Regions from separate parts of the Serratia sp. LSHTC3 genome, predicted to be linked through region 4. Evidence: predicted binding sites of a transcription regulator. Region 4 holds the regulator's gene; each other region holds the start of a gene.
What was found. Region 4 encodes sigma-54, which starts transcription at its own class of promoters, with help from an activator protein. Its sites were predicted from a motif close to GTTGGCACANNTTTCGCTNT; they were not measured.
Positions count from the first base shown of each region.

Region 1: a site for sigma-54 is predicted at 2,610-2,629, ahead of glnA (glutamate--ammonia ligase). Genes of this name have one in related genera too.
Region 2: a site for sigma-54 is predicted at 2,380-2,399, ahead of AC2CGI_RS13880 (circularly permuted type 2 ATP-grasp protein). Genes of this name have one in related genera too.
Region 3: a site for sigma-54 is predicted at 2,286-2,305, ahead of glnK (P-II family nitrogen regulator). Genes of this name have one in related genera too.

Region 1 covers NZ_JBXUNP010000008.1:13,207-18,687, reverse strand. Annotated here, with positions in the region: gene yihX (glucose-1-phosphatase) at 1-348, opposite strand, end outside; gene typA (ribosome-dependent GTPase TypA) at 515-2,338, opposite strand; gene glnA (glutamate--ammonia ligase) at 2,709-4,118, shown strand; gene glnL (nitrogen regulation protein NR(II)) at 4,313-5,362, shown strand; gene glnG (nitrogen regulation protein NR(I)) at 5,371-5,481, shown strand, end outside.
Region 2 covers NZ_JBXUNP010000003.1:212,512-217,992, reverse strand. Annotated here, with positions in the region: gene pyrB (aspartate carbamoyltransferase) at 278-1,213, shown strand; gene pyrI (aspartate carbamoyltransferase regulatory subunit) at 1,226-1,690, shown strand; gene ridA (2-iminobutanoate/2-iminopropanoate deaminase) at 1,789-2,175, shown strand; gene AC2CGI_RS13880 (circularly permuted type 2 ATP-grasp protein) at 2,435-3,871, shown strand; gene AC2CGI_RS13875 (alpha-E domain-containing protein) at 3,865-4,791, shown strand; gene AC2CGI_RS13870 (transglutaminase family protein) at 4,788-5,481, shown strand, end outside.
Region 3 covers NZ_JBXUNP010000005.1:123,071-128,551, reverse strand. Annotated here, with positions in the region: gene tesB (acyl-CoA thioesterase II) at 1-483, shown strand, start outside; gene amtB (ammonium transporter AmtB) at 574-1,860, opposite strand; gene glnK (P-II family nitrogen regulator) at 1,897-2,235, opposite strand; gene smdB (multidrug efflux ABC transporter permease/ATP-binding subunit SmdB) at 2,515-4,293, opposite strand; gene smdA (multidrug efflux ABC transporter permease/ATP-binding subunit SmdA) at 4,286-5,481, opposite strand, start outside.
Region 4 covers NZ_JBXUNP010000004.1:409,771-415,251, forward strand. Annotated here, with positions in the region: gene kdsD (arabinose-5-phosphate isomerase KdsD) at 1-115, shown strand, start outside; gene kdsC (3-deoxy-manno-octulosonate-8-phosphatase KdsC) at 133-687, shown strand; gene lptC (LPS export ABC transporter periplasmic protein LptC) at 684-1,262, shown strand; gene lptA (lipopolysaccharide ABC transporter substrate-binding protein LptA) at 1,231-1,770, shown strand; gene lptB (LPS export ABC transporter ATP-binding protein) at 1,777-2,502, shown strand; gene rpoN (RNA polymerase factor sigma-54) at 2,555-3,988, shown strand; gene hpf (ribosome hibernation promoting factor) at 4,012-4,299, shown strand; gene ptsN (PTS IIA-like nitrogen regulatory protein PtsN) at 4,455-4,916, shown strand; gene rapZ (RNase adapter RapZ) at 5,044-5,481, shown strand, end outside.

The sequences.
Region 1 (5,481 bases), on a different contig from region 4:
GTAGTTGCAGTGCAGACGGTTGGTGTTCGACAGCACCACCACCCGGTGGCCTTCGTTGCGCAGGCGCTGCATGATGTCGATCACTTCCGGGCGCAGCGCGACAAATACCGCCTGCCAGCCGGTGGCGAATTGTTCGAAGCTGAGCGCAATGCCCATTTCATCGCACAGCTTGCCGGCGAAGTCTTCATCGCTGATTTCACCACGCTCATGTTGCTGGAACACCTCACCCATGGCGAAACGATCGGACAGCACCGCCAACGGCGTGCCGCTCAAATTGCTCCACACGCCCAGCACACGCTTGAAATCGATATCGACGATCACATTACCTAAATCAAAGATATACAGCATAGTCCTCTCCTGATGGGCCGGTGAGATTTCACTGTAGCGGGAAAAGGAACAGCTGAACAGGGAGCGAACGGAAAAGCGCATAGCGCGCCGCACAAACGGGGAACAACAGAGGAAAAAACTCAGGGCGCGAGAACCGCGCCCTAAGCATGAGACACTCAATCAGCGATTAAGCGTCTTTAGGACCGCGGCTGGCACGCTTACGATCGTTTTCCGTCAGGTGACGCTTACGGATACGGATCGAGGTTGGCGTCACTTCTACCAGTTCGTCGTCATCGATGAACTCCAGAGCTTGCTCCAGGGTCATTTTGATGGCCGGAACCAGGGTAGTCGCTTCGTCAGTACCGGAAGCACGCATGTTGGTCAGCTTCTTACCGGTCAGGCAGTTTACGGTCAGGTCGTTGGAACGTGAGTGAATACCGATGATCTGGCCTTCATACACTTCCGCACCGTGGCCCAGGAACAGCTTGCCGCGATCCTGCAGGCCGAACAGCGCGAACGCGACCGCTTTGCCCTGGCCGTTGGAGATCAGCACGCCGTTCTGACGCTGGCCCACTTCGCCCGGACGCACGTCGTCGTAGTGGCTGAAGGTGGAGTACAGCAGGCCGGTACCCGAAGTCATGGTCATGAATTCGTTACGGAAGCCGATCAGACCGCGGCTTGGGATCACGTAGTCGAGACGCACGCGGCCCTTACCGTCCGGATCCATGTTTTTCAGGTCGGCTTTACGCTCACCCATCGCCTGCATCACGGAACCCTGATGCTGCTCTTCGATATCCAGCGTTACGTTCTCGAATGGCTCCTGCTTGCGGCCATCGATTTCGCGGAAGATAACTTTCGGACGGGAAACCGCCAGCTCGAAACCTTCACGGCGCATGTTTTCGATCAGCACCGACAGGTGCAGCTCGCCACGACCGGATACGCGGAAGGCGTCCGCATCGTCGGTTTCTTCAACGCGCAGCGCCACGTTGTGCACCAGCTCTTTGTTCAGACGGTCAAGGATCTGACGCGACGTCACGTACTTACCTTCTTTACCGCAGAACGGCGAGGTGTTGACGTTGAAGAACATGGTTACGGTCGGTTCGTCGACGGACAGCGCCGGCAGCGCTTCTACGGCGTTGGTGTCGCAGATGGTGTCGGAGATGTTCAGCTCGCCCAGGCCGGTGATGGCGATGATGTCGCCCGCTTCCGCCAGGGTGCTGTCGATACGCTCCAGACCCAGGTGACCCAACACTTTACCCACTTTACCGTTGCGAGTTTTGCCTTCGCTGTCGATGATGGTGACCTGCTGGTTCGGCTTCACTTTACCGCGCTTGATGCGGCCGATGCCGATAACGCCCAGGTAGTTGTTGTAGTCCAACTGGGAGATCTGCATCTGGAATGGCGCTTCCAGCTCAACCTGCGGCGCAGACACGTGGTCGACGATCGCCTGATACAGCGGGGTCATGTCTTCCGCCATGTCGTTGTGGTCGACACCGGCGATGCCGTTCAGCGCAGAAGCGTAGATGATCGGGAAGTCGAGCTGCTCGTCGGTCGCGTCGAGGTTCACGAACAGGTCGAACACCTGATCCACAACCCAGTCAGGGCGCGCGCCAGGGCGGTCAACCTTGTTGATGACCACGATCGGCTTCAGACCGTTGGCGAAAGCCTTCTTGGTCACGAAGCGGGTTTGCGGCATAGGGCCATCCATTGCATCCACAACCAGCAGCACCGAGTCAACCATCGACATCACGCGCTCTACCTCACCGCCGAAGTCGGCGTGTCCAGGGGTATCCACGATGTTGATACGGTAACCGTTCCAATTAATGGCGGTGTTTTTTGCGAGGATGGTAATCCCACGCTCTTTCTCCAAATCGTTGGAGTCCATTACGCGTTCGGTGGCTTCCGCACGCTCTCCGAAAGTACCGGATTGTTGCAGCAGCTTATCAACCAGGGTGGTTTTACCATGGTCAACGTGGGCAATAATGGCGATGTTACGCAAATTTTCGATCACAGCTTTGCCTCGGGCATTAGAAATAGCGCGCTATTGTACACGTATTAAGCGAGGGACTAAACAAGATCACAACCATCTCTTATAAACAACCGCGTACCGGTCAGTTTGTGATCCCTTTCACGGTGCAAAAAGCCGCAATCGTTGCACTTTTGCACCATTTCAGTGCCCACGCCCACCCCAATTGCACCATTTCGGTGCAATTTATCACTGATGGTGCATACTGTGGTTGGGTAAAACCCGCGCAGAAAGGCGATGAAAGCCTTTTTTAAAAGTTGGCACGCTTTTCGCTTTAGTCTTTTCAAGGCGAAAAAAAGCCAGTTCCACAGATTCGTTCCACGACGACGACAATGATAAACCGGGAGAGTTAAGTATGTCCGCTGAACACGTTTTGACGATGCTGAATGAGCATGAAGTGAAATTCGTAGACCTGCGTTTCACTGACACCAAGGGTAAGGAACAGCACGTGACTATCCCGGCTCACCAGGTAAACGCCGACTTCTTCGAAGAAGGTAAAATGTTTGACGGCTCCTCTATCGGTGGTTGGAAGGGCATCAACGAATCTGACATGGTGCTGATGCCGGACGCCAGCACGGCGGTTCTGGATCCGTTCTTCGAAGAACCTACGCTGATCATTCGCTGTGACATTCTCGAGCCGGGCACCATGCAAGGCTACGATCGCGACCCGCGCTCCATCTCCAAACGCGCCGAAGACTTCCTGCGCTCCTCCGGCATCGCGGACACCGTGCTGTTCGGGCCAGAGCCTGAGTTCTTCCTGTTCGACGACATCCGCTTCGGCAGCAGCATCCGCGGTTCCCACGTGGCCATCGACGACATCGAAGGCGCCTGGAACTCCGGCACAAAATACGACGGCGGCAACAAAGGCCACCGTCCGGCGGTGAAAGGCGGTTACTTCCCGGTTCCACCGGTCGACTCTTCGCAGGATCTGCGTTCCACCATGTGTCTGACCATGGAAGAGATGGGCCTGGTGGTTGAAGCGCACCACCACGAAGTGGCGACCGCCGGTCAGAACGAAGTGGCGACCCGCTTCAACACCATGACCAAGAAAGCCGACGAAATTCAGATCTACAAGTACGTGGTGCACAACGTGGCGCACGCCTTCGGTAAAACCGCGACCTTCATGCCGAAACCCATGTTCGGCGACAACGGTTCCGGCATGCACTGCCACATGTCGCTGTCCAAGAACGGCACCAACCTGTTCGCCGGCGACAAATACGGCGGCCTGTCTGAAACCGCACTGTTCTACATCGGCGGTATCATCAAGCACGCCAAGGCGATCAACGCGCTGGCCAACCCGACCACCAACTCGTACAAACGTCTGGTGCCAGGCTACGAAGCGCCGGTGATGCTGGCTTACTCCGCCCGTAACCGCTCCGCGTCTATCCGCATCCCGGTGGTCGCCAGCCCGAAAGCGCGCCGCATCGAAGCCCGCTTCCCGGATCCGGCGGCTAACCCATACCTGTGCTTCGCCGCACTGCTGATGGCCGGCCTGGACGGCATCATCAACAAGATCCACCCTGGCGATGCCATGGACAAGAACCTGTACGACCTGCCGCCGGAAGAAGAAGCCGAGATCCCAAAAGTGGCCGGCTCGCTGGACGAGGCGATGGCCGCACTGAACGAAGACCGCGAGTTCCTGACCCGCGGCGGCGTGTTCACCGACGATGCGATCGATGCCTACATCGAACTGCGCAAAGAAGAGATGGACCGCATTCGCATGACGCCACACCCGGTCGAGTTCGAACTGTACTACAGCGTCTAAGCCCTACCCGCGCCGTCCGCCCTGGCGGACGGCGCCCACAATTTTTGTTATCGCTTTTTTGTTGCCGTGGAAACTTTCAGCCCATCTTCGGATGGGTTTTTTTCTCCACCGTATTTTCTGCAAAACTATTCCATACCGCGTCGATCCCGGATGGAGTAGGATAGATGCACTAAAAAGGTGCAGGAGTCTGCTGTATGGCAACTGGCAAGCTGCCCGATGCTGGGCAGATCCTCAATTCACTCATCAACAGCATCCTGCTGTTGGATGACTCACTGGCGGTTCACTACGCCAACCCTGCGGCACAGCAGCTGCTGGCGCAAAGCTCCCGCAAGCTGTTCGGCACGCCGCTGCCCGATCTGCTCGGCTATTTTTCGCTGAACGTCTCTCTGATGCATGAAAGTCTGCGCGCCGGTCAGGGCTTCACCGACAACGAAGTGACCCTGGTGGTCGATGGCCGCGCGCATATTCTTTCCCTGACCGCTCAGGCGCTGCCGGAAGGCTATATCCTGGTCGAGCTGGCGCCGATGGACAATCAACGCCGCCTGAGCCAGGAACAGCTGCAGCATGCCCAACAGGTGGCCGCCCGCGATCTGGTGCGCGGTTTGGCGCACGAGATTAAAAACCCGCTGGGCGGCCTGCGGGGCGCGGCGCAGCTGCTGGCCAAAGCGCTGCCCGATCCGGCGCTGACCGAATACACCAAGGTGATCATTGAGCAGGCCGATCGGCTGCGCAATCTGGTGGATCGCCTGCTCGGACCGCAGCGGCCCGGCCAGCACATCACCCAGAGCATTCATCAGGTCGCGGAGCGCGTCTGCCAGCTGGTGTCGCTGGAAATGCCGGATAACGTCACGCTGGTGCGCGACTACGATCCCAGCCTGCCGGAAATGGCCCACGACCCGGATCAGATAGAACAGGTGCTGCTGAACATCACCCGCAATGCGCTGCAGGCGCTGGGTGAGGCGGGCGGCACCATCACGCTGCGCACCCGCACCGCGTTTCAGATTACGTTGCACGGCACCCGCTACCGCCTGGCGGCGCGCATCGATGTCGAAGACGACGGCCCCGGCGTGCCGGCGCAGCTGCAGGACACGCTGTTCTACCCGATGGTCAGCGGCCGTGAAGGCGGTACCGGCCTGGGATTATCCATCGCCCGCAATCTGATCGATCAGCATTGCGGAAAAATTGAGTTCAACAGTTGGCCAGGTCATACCGAATTCTCGGTCTACCTGCCCATTCGTCAGTGAGGTTTGCAATGCAACGAGGGATAGTCTGGATCGTCGATGACGATAGCTCCATCCGCTGGGTGCTTGAGCGCGCGCTCACCGGCGCGGGCCTGAGCTGCGCCACCTTCGAAGGCGGCAAT
Region 2 (5,481 bases), on a different contig from region 4:
CATCGCCGGCCAATCGATTGCGGGGCGGCAAAAAACGGCGTTTTAACGCTTGCAGTGGCAAAAAGCGCGAGTATAATGCGCCACAATTTGCCAGGAGAAAGCATGAAAAACGACGTTTGTTTTGTTAGCCGCAATCGACAAAACCGACTGCCTATCGGCGGCCAGCTGCCGTTGTTTCTCCTGTTGCTAAACCGATCGTTTCAAGCCCCTCATTGAGGGGCTTTTTTTTGCCTTAAAAAGTCCCGCGCCACGGGCACGCGTCGAGGAGGAGTGAAAAATGGCCAACCCGCTGTATCACAAACACATCATCTCTATTAACGATCTCAGCCGCGAGGATCTGGAGCTGGTGCTGCGCACCGCCGCCGGTCTGAAAGCCAACCCGCAGCCGGAACTGTTGAAACACAAGGTGATCGCCAGCTGCTTCTTTGAAGCCTCGACCCGTACCCGCCTGTCGTTCGAAACCTCGATGCACCGCCTCGGCGCCTCGGTGGTCGGTTTCGCCGACGGCAGCAACACCTCGCTCGGCAAGAAAGGCGAAACCCTGGCCGACACCATCTCGGTGATCAGCACCTACGTGGATGCCATCGTGATGCGCCATCCGCAGGAAGGGGCGGCGCGCATGGCCTCGGAGTTCTCCGGCAACGTGCCGGTGCTCAATGCCGGCGATGGCGCCAACCAGCACCCGACCCAAACCCTGCTGGATCTGTTCACCATCCAGGAAACCCAGGGCCGCCTGAGCAACCTCAGCATCGCCATGGTCGGCGACCTGAAGTACGGCCGCACCGTGCACTCGCTCACTCAGGCGCTGGCCAAGTTCGAAGGCAACCGCTTCTACTTCATCGCCCCGGACGCACTGGCGATGCCGGCCTACATCCTGAAAATGCTGGACGAGAAAGGCATCGAGTACAGCCTGCACGGCAGCATTGAAGAAGTGGTGCCGGAGCTGGATATTCTCTACATGACCCGGGTGCAGAAAGAGCGCCTCGATCCGTCCGAGTACGCCAACGTGAAGGCGCAGTTCGTGCTGCGCGCCGCGGATCTGGCCGGCGCGCGCGCCAACCTCAAGGTGCTGCACCCGCTGCCGCGCATCGACGAGATCGCCACCGACGTGGATAAAACGCCGCACGCTTACTACTTCCAGCAGGCGGGCAACGGCATCTTCGCCCGCCAGGCGCTGCTGGCGCTGGTGCTCAACGCTGATTTGGCTCTTTAAGGGGGAACCGCCATGACTCATGACAACAAACTGCAGGTCGAAGCGATCAAATGCGGCACGGTGATCGACCACATTCCGGCGCAGATCGGTTTCAAACTGCTGACGCTGTTCAAGCTGACCGCCACCGACCAGCGCATCACCATCGGCCTGAACCTGCCTTCCAACGAGCTGGGCCGCAAGGATCTGATCAAGATCGAGAACACCTTCCTGACCGAGCAGCAGGCCAACCAGCTGGCGATGTACGCGCCGAAGGCCACGGTGAACCGCATCGACAACTATGAAGTGGTGCGCAAGCTGACCCTTAGCCTGCCGGACCACATCGACGGGGTGCTGACCTGCCCGAACGGCAACTGCATCAGCCGCAGCGAGCCGGTGGCGTCGAGCTTCAGCGTCAAATCGCGCGGCGGCGAAGTGCACCTGAAGTGCCGCTACTGCGAAAAAGAGTTCGAGCACCAGGTGGTGCTGCAGGCCGACTAAGCCCGGTATGGGTGCCGGGAGATGGCGCTGTTATTCTCCCGGTGACGCCCTATAATGGGATTTCTGGATAGAACAATCCTCGTTTATCAGGAGAAAACATGTCACGTAACATCAGCACTGAACTCGCCCCGGCAGCCATTGGTCCTTACGTGCAGGGCGTTGATCTGGGCAGCATGATCATCACTTCCGGCCAGATCCCGGTCGATCCGAAAACCGGCGCCGTCGCCGACGACGTCGCCGCTCAGGCGCGCCAGTCGCTGGAAAACGTCAAAGCGATCGTCGAAGCCGCCGGCCTGAGCGTTGCCGACATCGTGAAAACCACCGTGTTCGTGAAAGACCTGAACGACTTCGCCACCGTCAACGCCGCGTACGAAGCCTTCTTCACCGAGCACAGCGCGCCGTTCCCGGCCCGCTCCTGCGTGGAAGTGGCGCGTCTGCCGAAAGACGTGAAGATCGAAATCGAAGCCATCGCCGTGCGTCGTTAATCGACGCGCACGCGCATCACGGCCAGTGCAGACTGGCCGTTTTTATTTCTGCTCTGCCCGACAGCCTGCCGTCCCTGCGCCTTCAGCGCTCACCGCCACCGCCATTTCGCCCTATATTAAGGCGTCGCTACGCCGCGCCTGCACCGCAAACGGGCGTTTTTCATCGCGGCAGCCCCGCTCTGCGCCATTTTCGCCCGTTATCGCCTTGGCACGTTTTATGCTCGATTGATTGACAGCCTGCAATGTCGACGAGGTGACGATGCTGAATATCAATCTTTCCGCTTCACCGTTTTTTGATGAGATGCTTCTGGCTGAGGGAAAACACCGTGGCCACTACGACGCCTACTGGCAATGGCTGCAGCAGGCCGATCACCAGGCCGTGCAACGCAAGCGGGAAGAGGCTGCGCTGCTGTTTCACCGGGTGGGCATCACCTTCAACGTCTACGGCGACGATGACGGCGCCGAGCGGTTGATCCCGTTCGACAGCGTGCCGCGCATTATTCCGGCCGCCGAATGGGCGATGCTCGATCGCGGCATTCGCCAGCGCGTACAGGCGCTCAACGCTTTCCTGCACGACATTTACCACCAGCAGCATATTCTGAAGGCCGGCCTCATTCCGGCAGAACAGGTGCTGGCCAACGATCAGTATCAACCCTGTATGCAAGGTGTTGATCTGCATCGCGATATCTATGCGCATATCGTCGGCGTGGACATGGTCCGCAACAGCGACGGCCAATACTACGTGCTGGAAGATAACTTGCGCACCCCGTCCGGCGTCTCTTACATGCTGGAAAACCGCAAAATGATGATGCGTCTGTATCCGGAACTGTTCGCCCGGCAACGCATCGCGCCGGTGGAGCGCTACCCGTCGCACCTGCTGCAAACGCTGCGCGAAAGCTCGCCCATCAACGATCCCACCGTGGTGGTGCTGACGCCGGGCCGCTTCAACAGCGCCTATTTTGAGCACAGTTTCCTGGCGCAGCAGATGGGGGTGGAGCTGGTCGAAAGCGCCGATCTGTTCGTCAAGGACGGCGCGGTGTTCATGCGCACCACCGCCGGGCCGTGCAAAGTGGACGTGATCTATCGTCGGGTGGACGACGCCTTCCTCGATCCGCTGGCGTTTCGGCCGGACTCGATGCTCGGCGTACCGGGGCTGCTGTCGGTGTATCGCGCCGGCAATGTGGTGCTGGCCAACGCCATCGGCACCGGCGTGGCCGACGACAAATCGATCTACCCCTACGTGCCGGATATGGTGCGCTTCTACCTGCAAGAGGAACCGATCCTCAACAACGTGCCAACCTGGCAGTGCCGACATAAAAACGAACTGTCGTATGTGCTGGCCAACCTCGAACAGATGGTCGTGAAAGAGGTGCACGGCGCCGGCGGCTACGGCATGTTGATCGGCCCTACGGCGAGCAAGGACGAGCTCGCCCGCTTCCGCGCTCTGCTGCTGGCTCGCCCGCAGAATTACATTGCGCAAAACACGCTGGCGCTGTCCACCTGCCCGACCTTCGTCAACGATGGTCTGGCGCCGCGGCATATCGATCTGCGGCCGTTCGCCCTCAGCGGCGCGGAGATCCGCCTGGTGCCCGGCGGCCTGACTCGGGTGGCGTTGGCGGAAGGTTCGCTGGTGGTGAACTCGTCGCAGGGCGGCGGCACCAAGGACACCTGGGTATTGGAGGACGACCTATGCTGAGCCGCACCGCCAGTGAACTCTATTGGATGGCCCGCTATCTGGAGCGGGCGGAAAGCATCGCCCGGGTGCTGGACGTCACCAACAAGCTGTCGATGATGCCGATCCGCGACGGCGGCGATCAGGATCTGCAGGTGCCGCTCAATCTGACCGGCACCGGCCAGCTGTATGCCGCCGCCTACCCGGAATTGACGATGCCCAATCTGGTCAGTTTCTTCGCGCTCGACAACCGCAACCACAGCAGCATCTTCAGCTGCCTGCAAATGGGCTGGAACAACGCCCACGCGGTGCGCGGCAGCCTGTCGTCCGAAGTCTGGGAGTGCATCAACGCCACCTGGATAGAGATGAAACTGATCCGCCGCCAGGGCATCGGCTCGGTGGGTGCCGATGCCTTCTTCGACTGGGTGAAGGAGCGCGCCCATCTGTTTCGCGGCGCCATGTTCGGCACGCTGCTGCGCAGCGACGCCATGCGCTTTATCCGTCTCGGCACCCTGCTGGAGCGGGCCGACGGCACCGCCCGTCTGCTGGAGGTGAAGAACACGCTGATGGACATCGACGGCGACCCGGTGCGCGAATATTACCGCATGGACACGCTGCTGCGGGCGGTGAGCGCGCGCGAAGCCTACCACAGCATCTACAAGCAGCCGTTGAGCCGCGAGACCATCGCCGAACTGATGATTCTGCGCAATGAAATTCCGCGTTCACTGCTGGCCTGCGTCGGCGACATGGTGCAGCAATTGGAACTGATCGGCGGCGGCGCCAACCAACCGCGACGTCTGGCGCACACCCTGCATGCCGAGTTGCGCTTCAGCAGCATGAAGGATCTGAACAAGATCGGCCTGGGCGAGTGGTTGAGCGCCTTTCTCGGCCAGGTGAACGGCATCGCCGAAAGCATCCATCACACTTATCTGGAGGCGCAATGAAACTGAATATTGAGCACAACACCCATTATCGCTACGCCCAGCCGGTGCAGCGCAGCACCCAATATCTGCGGCTGACGCCGCAGGATTCGCCGCATCAGCGCATCCTCTCCTGGCAACTGTCGTTGCCGGATGACGCGGTGCGCACCACCGACGCCTTCGGCAACGTACTGCACGTGCTGACGCTCGATGAACCGCATCAGGCCATCACCATTCGGGTGCTCGGGGAAGTGGAAATTGAAGACGGCGTCGAAGATCGGGCGCTCGGGCATCTGTCGCCGCTGGTATTTCTGCGCCATAGCCCGCTGACCCAGCCCGATGACGCCATTCAGGCCTTCGCCCTGCGTTATCATCAACCGCAGGCGGTGCTGAGCGGCCTGGAACATCTGATGGGCGAGCTGCTGCTGAAGATGCCTTACAGCCCAGGCTCCACGCGCGTGACAGACAGCGCCGCCGAGGCGTTCGCCGCCGGCAGCGGCGTGTGTCAGGATCATACGCATGTCTTCCTGAGCTGCTGTCGCAGTCTGAACATCCCGGCGCGCTACGTCAGCGGCTACCTGTACAGCGAAGACTCGACCCATGTCGCCACCCATGCCTGGGCGGAAGTGTGGGTGGAGGAACGCTGGCACAGCTTCGACGTGACCAACAATACGCGCATGCCAAATCAGCACCTTAAGCTGGCGGTCGGCATCG
Region 3 (5,481 bases), on a different contig from region 4:
GAAGGGCTGCTGTCTGAGTCAGAGATCGCCCAGAAGCTGGCGCATATGCTGCCGGAAAAAGTGCGCGAAAAATTTATCGGCCAGAAGCCGATCGAAATGCGCCCGGTGAAATTCCATAACCCGCTGAAAGGCAGCGTGGAAGAACCGCATCGCTACGTGTGGTTCCGCGCCAACGGCAGCATGCCGGACGATCAGCGCATCCACCAATATCTGCTGGGCTACGCGTCGGACTTTAACTTCCTGCCGACGGCGCTGCAGCCGCACGGCGTCGGCTTCCTCGAGCCGGGCATGCAGGTGGCTACCATTGACCACTCAATGTGGTTCCACCGTCCGTTCCGCATGGATGACTGGCTGCTGTACGCGGTGGAGAGCTCCTCTGCCTCCGGCGCACGTGGCTTTGTACGCGGCCAGATTTATACCCGCGACGGCGTACTGGTCGCCACCACCGTGCAGGAAGGGGTGATTCGCCAACGCGACGCCTGATCCGAAGCATAAAGAAAGGGGCGATGTTTCCATCGCCCCTTTTGGCTTCATCATTATTTTAGTCTTTAGCGCACTGCCCTGCTTTGAGCCTTACTGGTTGTAGGCGCTCTCGCCGTGGCTGTTGACGTCCAGCCCCTCGCGTTCCTGCTCCTCCGGCACTCTCAATCCAACCATGGCGCCCGCGATCTTGAAGGCGATAAAGGCGGCGACGCTCGACCACACCAGCGTGATCAGCACGCTCACCAGTTGGATCCAGACCTGATGGCCCATCGTCACCCCTTCGGCGTAACCGGTGCCGCCCAGTGAAGAGGCGGTGAACACCCCGGTCAACAGGCAGCCGACGATGCCGCACACCCCGTGCACACCGAACACGTCGCAGGTGTCGTCCACTTTCAGCCATTTTTTCAGCGTCACGACGCCCCACAGGCCGGCGACGCCGCCCACCAGACCGATGATCAACGCCCCGCCCACGCCCACGGTGCCCGCCGCCGGCGTCACTGCTACCAGCCCGGCGATCATGCCGGAGCAGGCGCCCAGCAATGAAGGCTTGCCGCGCAGCACCCACTCGGCGAAGGTCCAGGAGAGAATGGCGCCCGCAGTGGCAACCACGGTGTTGAGGAATGCCAGAGCCGCAATGCCGTTGGCCGCGCTGGCGGAACCGGCATTGAAGCCGAACCAGCCGATATACAGGATGGACGCCCCGGTAAACACCATCGGCAGGTTGTGCGGTTTGAAGGCCTCTTTACCGAAGCCGGCGCGCTTGCCAATCAGGTAGGCGCCGATCAACCCGGCGCTGGCGGCGTTGATGTGCACCACGGTGCCACCGGCGAAGTCCAAGGCGCCGTCGGCGGCCAGGTAACCGCCGCCCCACACCATGTGCGCGATCGGCAGATAAGACAGCGTGAACCAGAGGATCGCGAAGATCAGCACCGCCGAGAAGCGAATGCGTTCGGCGAAGCCACCCACCACCAGCGCCACGGTGATACAGGCGAAGGAGGCCTGGAAGGCGACGTGGATCATTTGGCTGATGCTGCCGGTGACGCTGTCGATGCCGATGCCTTTCAGCATCGCCGTTTCGAACCCGCCGAACACCGCATTGCCCTCGCTGAACGCCAGGCTATAGCCATACAACACCCACAGCACGCAGACCAGCGCGAAGGTGACGGTGACCTGCGTCAGCATCGACAGCACGTTTTTGCCGCGCAGCAAGCCACCGTAAAACAGCGCGATGCCCGGCAGCGTCATGAACAGCACCAACGCGGTGCAGATCATCATAAAGGCGTTGTCGGCCTTATCAGCGACCGCCGGGGCGGCCAGGGCCAAAGAAGGAACCAGGGTTACCGAACTCAGGCCCAACATGGATAACAGTCTTTTCATTATCAATCCATCCCCATCACTTAACTGAGTTCGCGGTTACAGTGCCGATTCGTCGGTTTCGCCGGTGCGAATGCGGATCACACGTTGCAACTCGGCAACGAAAATTTTGCCGTCGCCGATTTTGCCTGTGTAGGCGGCTTTGCTAATCACATCAACCACTTCATCCAACTGATCGTCGGCGATGGCGATATCGATTTTGACCTTGGGCAGGAAATTGACGTTATATTCGGCGCCGCGATACAGCTCGGCGTGCCCCTTCTGGCGGCCAAAGCCCTTCACTTCGGTTACGGTCAACCCCTGAATACCCACGGAGGACAAGGCCTCGCGCACGTCCTCCAGCTTGAACGGTTTGATTACCACGGTCACCAGCTTCATATTGCCCCTCCACGAATTAAGCCCAAACTCACCCCTGGTACGCGTCATATGTAGCAAGGGCTGTGCCAAATTTTATTTTGCATGGCGATTCAGCGGATTAGCGGGCACGCGGGCGCCGCCGCGGCGCGGCGCAGTACCGATACCTTGAATGGGTTAAATAATGCGCACTGATTTGGTGCGTGTCGCGTCGAAAAAGTGCAGAAAGGGGGCGTAGCCTGGCGGAGTTGCCTGCTTGTGGTGCGTTGGGAAAAATAAGGGCCGCGATCGCGGCCCGTGGGATCAGGCGGGTTGGCTCTCCTCGCGCACCGCTTCCGCCAACTGCTCGCCCGCCAGCTGCAGCTGATACATCTGGTAGTAGCGCCCCTGCTGCGCCAGCAGCTGCTGATGGTTGCCCTGCTCCACCGCCTGGCCGCGATGCAGCACCAGAATGGAATCGGCATCGACGATGGTCGAGAGGCGGTGAGCGATCACCACCAGCGTGGTGTGCTCGCGGATCACGCGCAGCGCCCGCTGGATAGCCTGCTCGGTGCCCGAGTCGATATTGGCGGTCGCCTCGTCGAGGATCAGGATCTGCGGCGCCTGCACCAAGACCCGCGCCATCGCCAGCAGCTGTTTCTGCCCAACCGACAGGTTATTGCCCTGCTCCCCCAGTCGGGTGTGAATACCCTGCGGGAAGCCACGCACCAGATCCGCCAGCTGCACCGTTTCCAGCGCTCGCCAAACGGCGTCTTCCTCGATATTGCGCCCCAACGTGACGTTGGCCAGCACCGAATCGGCGATCACCACCGGATCCTGCTGCACCATCGCCACGCCCTGGCGCAGCGTGCGGTGCGACAAGCTGGAGATCGGGCGGCCATCGAGACGCACTTCTCCCTCGCTGACCGGGTAATAACCCATCAGCAGGTTGGCCAAGGTGCTCTTGCCGCTGCCGGTGTGCCCGACCAGCGCCACGAAGCCGCGCGACGGCACCGACAGAGAAATATGCTGCAGCACCTTTTTGTCCGCGCGGTAAGCGAAGCTCAGATCGGTGATGTCGATGCGGCCGCCGGCCAACGGACTATCGTCGGTACCGTAACTCTGCTGGCTGCGATCCATCAGTTCGAAAATGCGTTCGCCGGCCACCACCGCCTGCTGCAGGATCGACTGTTGTGACGTCAGCTCGATCAACGGTTCGTTCAAACGCCCCAGGTAGTTGATGAAGGCATAGAGTACGCCGACGCCAATCACGCCTTCACCGCTGAAGCCGAACAACATCAGCAAACCGCACAGCACCAGCGCCGAAAACAGGCTGAGCAGCGGCCGCAACAGGAAACCGTCGAGCCGCAGCGTCTGCATGCGCGCGAGATAGTGCGACTGGCTGGCGGCGCTCATGCGCTCGCCGAAGCGCACCTGCTGGCGGAATTGCTGGATCACGCCCATGCCGTTGATCACTTCGTTGAAGCCGTCGTTGATGTCCGCCAGATAACTGCGCACCCGGCGCACAATCGGCGTGCTGTAATATTGATAGATGCCCATCACCACGAACACCGCCGGGAAGATGCAGATAGCCACTAACGCCATGCGCCAGTCGAGGCTGAACATCGCCACCAGCATGGCGCCGATCAGCGCGGCGCTTTTCAGCACCGTGGAGACCACCATCACGTACAGGTCCTTGATCACTTCGGTGTCGTTGGTGACGCGCGAGATCAATTGCCCGACCGGTTGCGTGTCGAAGGCGCTGAGCGGCTGGCGTAGCGCGGCGTCCATCACGTCGGTGCGCAGCCGCTGCACCACGCCTACCGCCGCCTGATTGAACAGCAGCGCCTGGAAGTAATGCAGCGCCGCCGCCAGCAGCTCCAGCAGAATGTAGGCCGCCGCCAGCCCGCCGACGATCATCAGCGGCAGTTGCCCTTTGGCGACGTAATTATCGATAAAATAGCTCACCAGGATCGGCCCGGCGACTTCCGCCGCCGCCGCCACCCACAGCATCAGCACCGCCACCCCCAACGGTTTGCGGTACGGCGAACCGTAGGCCAGCAGGCGCTTCAGCGTCGGCCACAGCTTTTGCACTTTATTCATCGGCCAACGCCTCCTCGCCGTTTTCCGGCGCTTCGTCCAGCGCCGCTTCCAGCTGCTGATAGCGGTACATATCGCGATACCAGCCCGGCTGTGCCGCCAGCGCTGCCGGATCGCCGCGCTGCGCCACGCCGCCGTGCTGCATCACCAGGATTTCGCTGGCCTCGGTTAATGCCGACAGCCGGTGTGCGCTGATGATCACCGTGCGATCTTGCCCCCAGCTGCGCAGGTTGTGCAGGATCTGGTGTTCGGTACGGCCATCCACCGCCGATAGCGCATCGTCGAGGATCAGGATCTCCGCATCCAGCAGCAGCGCGCGCGCGATGGAGATGCGCTGTTTCTGCCCGCCCGACAGCATCACGCCGCGTTCGCCCACCTCGGTGTCATAGCCCTGCGGCAGCCGCAGAATGTCCTCATGGACGCTGGCCAGCCGCGCCGCCTGTTCAATCTGCGCCTGCGTCGCCCCCGGCTGGCCCAGCGCGATGTTGTTCGCCACGGTATCGGAGAACAGGAACGGCGTTTGGCTCACCACCGACAGCCGCGAACGCCAGTCGTCGAGTTTGACCTGCGGCAACGGCAGGCCGTGATAGCGGATCTGCCCTTGATCGACGTCGAACTGGCGCTGGATCAGCGACAGCAGCGTCGATTTGCCGGCCCCGGTCGGCCCGCACAGCCCCAGCATTTGCCCTGGTTTCAGCGTCAGCGCCACATCGTGCAGCGCCGGATGCGGGTTTTCCGGGTAGTGGAACGCGCGGATATCCACCTCCAGCACGCCGCGCCCGGCCGGCAACGCCTGCGGGCCATCCTGCACCGCCGGCGCCTCGTCGAGCAGGCTGCGGATGCGGCTGTAGGCCGCGCTGCCGCGCTCGACGATATTGAACATCCAGGCCAGCGCCAGCATTGGCCAGATCATCAGGCCGAGGTACATCACAAAGCTGGTCAGTTGCCCGAGCGTCAGCGAACCGTTCACTACCATCCAGCTGCCGCCGCCGATAGCCAACAGGTTAGAGGCGCCGATGGCGATATAAATGGTCGGATCGAAGCGCGCATCCACCCGCGCCACGTGCATGTTCTTGGCCCCGGTCTGCGCCGCGACGTCGGCGAAACGGTTGGATTGGTGATCTTCCAGCCCGAAGGCCTTGATCATGCGGATGCTGGTCATGCTTTCCTGCGCCTGATCGTTCAGGCTGG
Region 4 (5,481 bases):
CGATGCATTGAACCTGATGCAACAACGCCACATCACCGCGCTGCTGGTTGCCGATGGCGACCAGTTGCTGGGTGTGGTACATATGCATGACATGCTGCGCGCCGGCGTCGTTTAATTAAGGAATAGAACGGAATGGGTATGGTAGAAACCTGCTACGGGCCGGTAGAACAAGAGGTTATGGCGCGTGCCGGGAACATCCGCCTGTTGATTTGCGACGTTGACGGCGTGCTGTCGGACGGCCTGATCTTCATGGGCAACAACGGTGAAGAACTGAAGGCGTTCAACGTGCGCGACGGCTACGGCATCCGCTGCTTGAAAACCTCAGACATCGAGGTGGCGATCATCACCGGGCGCTCCGCCAAGCTGCTGGAGGACCGCGCGCAGACGCTCGGCATCACCCATCTGTATCAGGGGCAGTCCGATAAGCTTTTGGCCTTCCGCGAACTGTTGGATAAACTGTCGTTAACGGCGGATCAGGTCGCCTATATCGGCGATGACCTGATCGACTGGCCGGTGATGGCGCAGGTCGGCCTGGCGGTCGCAGTGGCGGACGCCCATCCGCTGCTGACGCCGCGCGCCCACTACGTCACCCGCATTGCCGGCGGCCGCGGCGCGGTACGCGAACTGTGCGACATCATTCTTTTGGCTCAAAATAAGCTGGAGGACGCCAAAGGGCTGTCGATATGAGTAAAACCAAACTGTGGATCACCATCCTGTTGACGGTGATCGTTCTGGCGCTGATCGGCTGGAACATGACGGACTTCAGCGACGACACGGCCCCTGGCCCGGTCAACGATCAGGATCCGACCTACCAGAGCCAGCACACGGTCACCGTGGTGTACAACCCGGCCGGCAAGCTGAATTACAAACTGGTGGCGGAAGACGCGAAGTATTACACCGCCGGCGAGCTGAGCTGGTTCACCCAGCCGGTGATGACGCTGTTCGATGAGAATGCGGTGGCCACCTGGTCAGTTCGCGCCGATCGCGCCAAACTGACTAAAGACCGAATGCTGTATCTGTATGGTCACGTCGAGGTGAACAGCCTGACCACCACCTCGCAGCTGGAAAAAATTAAGACGGACAACGCTCAGGTAAACCTGGTCACCCAGGACGTCACCTCCGATGACGAAGTCACGCTTTACGGGACCAATTTTACCTCTAACGGCATGAAAATGCGTGGGAACCTGCGGACCAAAACCGCTGAGCTGATTGATAAGGTTAAGACCAACTATGAAATTCAGAACCAAAAACCAACTCCGTAACCTGTTGCTCGGCAGCTTAGTTTTGGCCGCCAGCGCCCCCGCTCTGGCGCTGAAATCCGACTCCAGCCAGCCGGTCAGCATCGACTCGCTCAAGCAGTCGTTGGACATGCAAAGCAACGTCAGCACCTTCACCGACAACGTGGTGATCAAACAGGGCACCATCGATATTCGCGCCGACAAGGTGGTAGTCACCCGCCCGGGCGGAGATCAGAATAAGACCTATATTGAAGCGTTCGGCAACCCGGTAACCTTCTACCAGATGCAGGACAGCGGCAAGCCGGTCAAAGGCCACGCGCAGAAAGTGCGTTACGACGTGGCGACCCAGTTGGTGACCCTGACGGGCAACGCCTATCTGGAGCAGCTCGACAGCAACGTGAAAGGCGATCGCATCACCTATCTGGTGCAACAGCAGCAAATGCAGGCGTTTAGCGATAAAGGCAAACGCGTGACAACGGTTCTGGTACCGTCGCAGTTGCAAGACAAAAACGAGCAAAAAAAGAGTAACTAATCACTTATGGCAACACTCATCGCAGAAAACCTGGCGAAAGCCTACAAGGGCCGTAAAGTTGTCGAAGACGTCAGCCTGAAAGTGAAATCCGGCGAGATCGTCGGCCTGCTCGGCCCGAACGGCGCCGGTAAAACCACCACCTTCTACATGGTGGTCGGCATCGTGCCGCGCGACGCCGGGCGCATCGTGATCGACGAAGAAGACATCAGCCTGCTGCCGCTGCACGCCCGCGCGCGCCGCGGTATTGGTTACCTGCCGCAGGAAGCGTCGATCTTCCGCCGCCTGAGCGTGTACGACAACCTGATGGCGGTGCTGGAGATCCGTCCCGACCTCACCAGCGAACAGCGCGAAGACCGTGCCAAGGAGCTGATGGAAGAGTTCCATATCTCCCATCTGCGCGACAGCCTTGGCCAGGCGTTGTCCGGCGGTGAACGCCGCCGCGTCGAAATCGCCCGCGCGCTGGCGGCCAACCCGAAATTCATTCTGCTGGACGAACCCTTCGCCGGGGTGGATCCGATTTCCGTTATCGACATCAAAAAAATCATCGAGCACCTGCGTGACAGCGGCCTGGGCGTGCTGATCACCGACCACAACGTGCGCGAGACGCTGGACGTATGTGAACGCGCCTACATCGTCAGCCAGGGCAAACTGATTGCCCACGGCACGCCGGATGCTATTCTGGCCGACGAGCAGGTTAAACGCGTTTATCTGGGCGAAGAGTTCCGCCTCTAAGCGCCGGCGCGCCCTGCGGGGCGACACCGTTAACGGAAGTAGACAGAAAACTATGAAGCAAGGTTTGCAACTCAGGCTCAGTCAACAGCTGGCCATGACTCCTCAGCTCCAGCAGGCGATCCGCCTGCTGCAGTTGTCCACGCTTGAGCTTCAGCAAGAGATCCAGCTGGCGCTGGAGAGCAATCCGCTGCTTGAACAGACCGATCTGCACGACGAAATCGACGCCAAAGAAACCCAGGAGACCGAGGGGCTCGATACCCGCGAGGCGCTGGAACAGAAAGACATGCCGGAAGAGCTGCCGCTGGACGCCACCTGGGATGAGATCTACACCGCCGGCACGCCGTCCGGCACCGGCACCGACTACAGCGACGACGAGCTGCCGGTCTATCAGGGCGAGACCACCCAAACGCTGCAGGATTACCTGATGTGGCAGGTGGATCTGACGCCGTTTTCCGATACCGACGCCGCCATCGCCACCTCCATCGTCGACGCGGTGGACGACACCGGCTATCTCACCGTGCCGCTGGAAGACATTCTGGAAAGCCTGGGCGACGAAAACGTGACCCTCGAGGAAGTCGAGGCGGTGTTGAAGCGCGTGCAGCGTTTCGATCCGATCGGCGTCGCCGCGCGCGATCTGCGCGATTGCCTGCTGGTGCAGCTCTCCCAATACGCCAAAGACACCCCTTACCTGGCCGAAGCGCGGCTGATCATCAGCGAGCATCTGGATCTGCTGGCCAACCACGACTTTCGCAGCCTGATGCGATCAACCCGGCTAAAAGAAGATACACTGAAAGAAGCGATGCTGCTGATTCAGTCGCTCGATCCGCGCCCGGGGCAGTCGATCAATACCGGCGAATCGGAATACGTGATTCCGGACGTGCTGGTGCGCAAGACGCAGAACAAATGGACGGTCGAGCTCAACGGCGACAGCGTGCCGCGTTTGAAGATCAATCAGCAATACGCCGCGCTGGGCAACAGCGCCCGCAGCGAAGCCGACGGCCAGTTCATCCGCAGCAATCTGCAGGAAGCCAAGTGGCTGATTAAAAGCCTGGAGAGCCGCAATGAGACGCTGCTGAAGGTCACCCGCTGCATCGTCGATCAACAGCAGGCGTTCTTCGAGCAAGGCGAAGAGTTTATGAAACCCATGGTGCTGGCGGATATCGCCCAGGCCGTGGAGATGCATGAATCGACGATCTCGCGCGTCACCACGCAGAAGTTTCTGCACAGCCCGCGCGGCATTTTCGAATTGAAATATTTCTTCTCCAGCCACGTGAATACCGACAGCGGCGGCGAAGCCTCCTCGACGGCGATCCGCGCGTTGGTGAAGAAATTGATTGCGGCGGAAAACCCCGCCAAACCACTCAGCGACAGCAAGCTGGCCACCCTGCTCGCCGATCAGGGGATCATCGTGGCGCGGCGCACCGTCGCCAAGTACCGAGAGTCTTTGTCCATCCCGCCGTCGAACCAGCGTAAACAGTTGGTTTGACCTCTATTGAGAAGGAAGACACTATGCAGCTCAACATTACCGGACACCACATCGAAATCACCGATCCGTTGCGCGAGTTCGTGAACAACAAGTTCGCCAAACTCGAACAGTATTTTGATCGCATCAATCAGGTGTATGTTGTATTAAGTGTGGAAAAAGTGCAGCAAATTGCGGAAGCAACGGTGCACGTGAATGGAGGCGAGTTGCACGCCACCTCGGAAGACGAGAATATGTATGCCGCAATTGATACGCTGATCGACAAATTGGCACGTCAATTGAACAAACATAAAGACAAATTGAAGCAACACTGACACCCTAACCCATTCCATGAGGCGGCATCCGTCGCCGCCTCACCCTTCGGCGCGTGACCCGCATGGGTGACGCGCCGAACGGTAATCAGGGTTAAAACCGACGAAAAACCGCCTTGCCGGGTTCGCCCGGCGGCGCGGTTTTAAGTGAAGATGAGATGAACAACGAATATATGCAATTAAGCTCGGTGTTAAACATCGAGTGCACCAAAAGCTCGGTACACTGCACCAGCAAGAAGCGGGCTTTGGAAATTATCAGCGAACTGGCCGCCAAACAGCTCAATCTGCCTTCGCAGGTGGTGTTTGACGCGGTTCTCACCCGGGAGCGCATGGGCAGCACCGGTATCGGCAACGGTATCGCCATTCCCCACGGCAAACTGGAAGAGGACACACTGCGGGCCGTTGGCGTGTTTATCCGTCTCGACCAACCCATCGCTTTCGACGCTATCGACAACCAGCCGGTCGACCTGCTGTTCGCGCTGCTGGTGCCTGCCGATCAGTGCAAAACCCATTTGCATACGCTGTCGCTGGTCGCCAAACGCCTGGCCGACAAAACCGTATGCCGCCGCCTGCGCGCCGCGCAGAGCGACGAAGAACTTTACCAAATCATCACCGAGTGATGCCCGGCCGGCGTGACTTCCAGCCCGGATAACGATACTGTTTTATGATGATGGATCCGGCCACGGCCGGAATAACAAAGTTTAACGGTGGCGATGAACGCCGCCGCGATGCCAGGGGAGTTGCCACATGGTGCTGATGATTGTCAGCGGCCGTTCCGGTTCCGGAAAATCCGTCGCCTTGCGGGCGCTGGAAGACATGGGTTTTTACTGCGTTGACAACCTGCCGGTAGTGCTGCTGCCGCAGCTCGCCAATACGCTGGCGGAACGCAATATCTCCGCAGCAGTCAGCATCGACGTGCGCAACATGCCTGAATCACCGGAAGTGTTCGAATACGCGATGACTCAGCTGCCGGACAGCTTCTCGCCGCAGTTGCTGTTCCTCGACGCCGATCGCAACACGCTGATCCGCCGTTACAGCGACACCCGCCGCCTGCACCCGCTCTCCAGCAAAAACCTGTCGCTGGAAAGCGCCATCGACGAAGAGAGCGATCTGCTCGAACCGCTGCGCTCGCGGGCGGACCTGATTATCGACACCTCGGAAATGTCGGTGCACGAACTGGCCGAA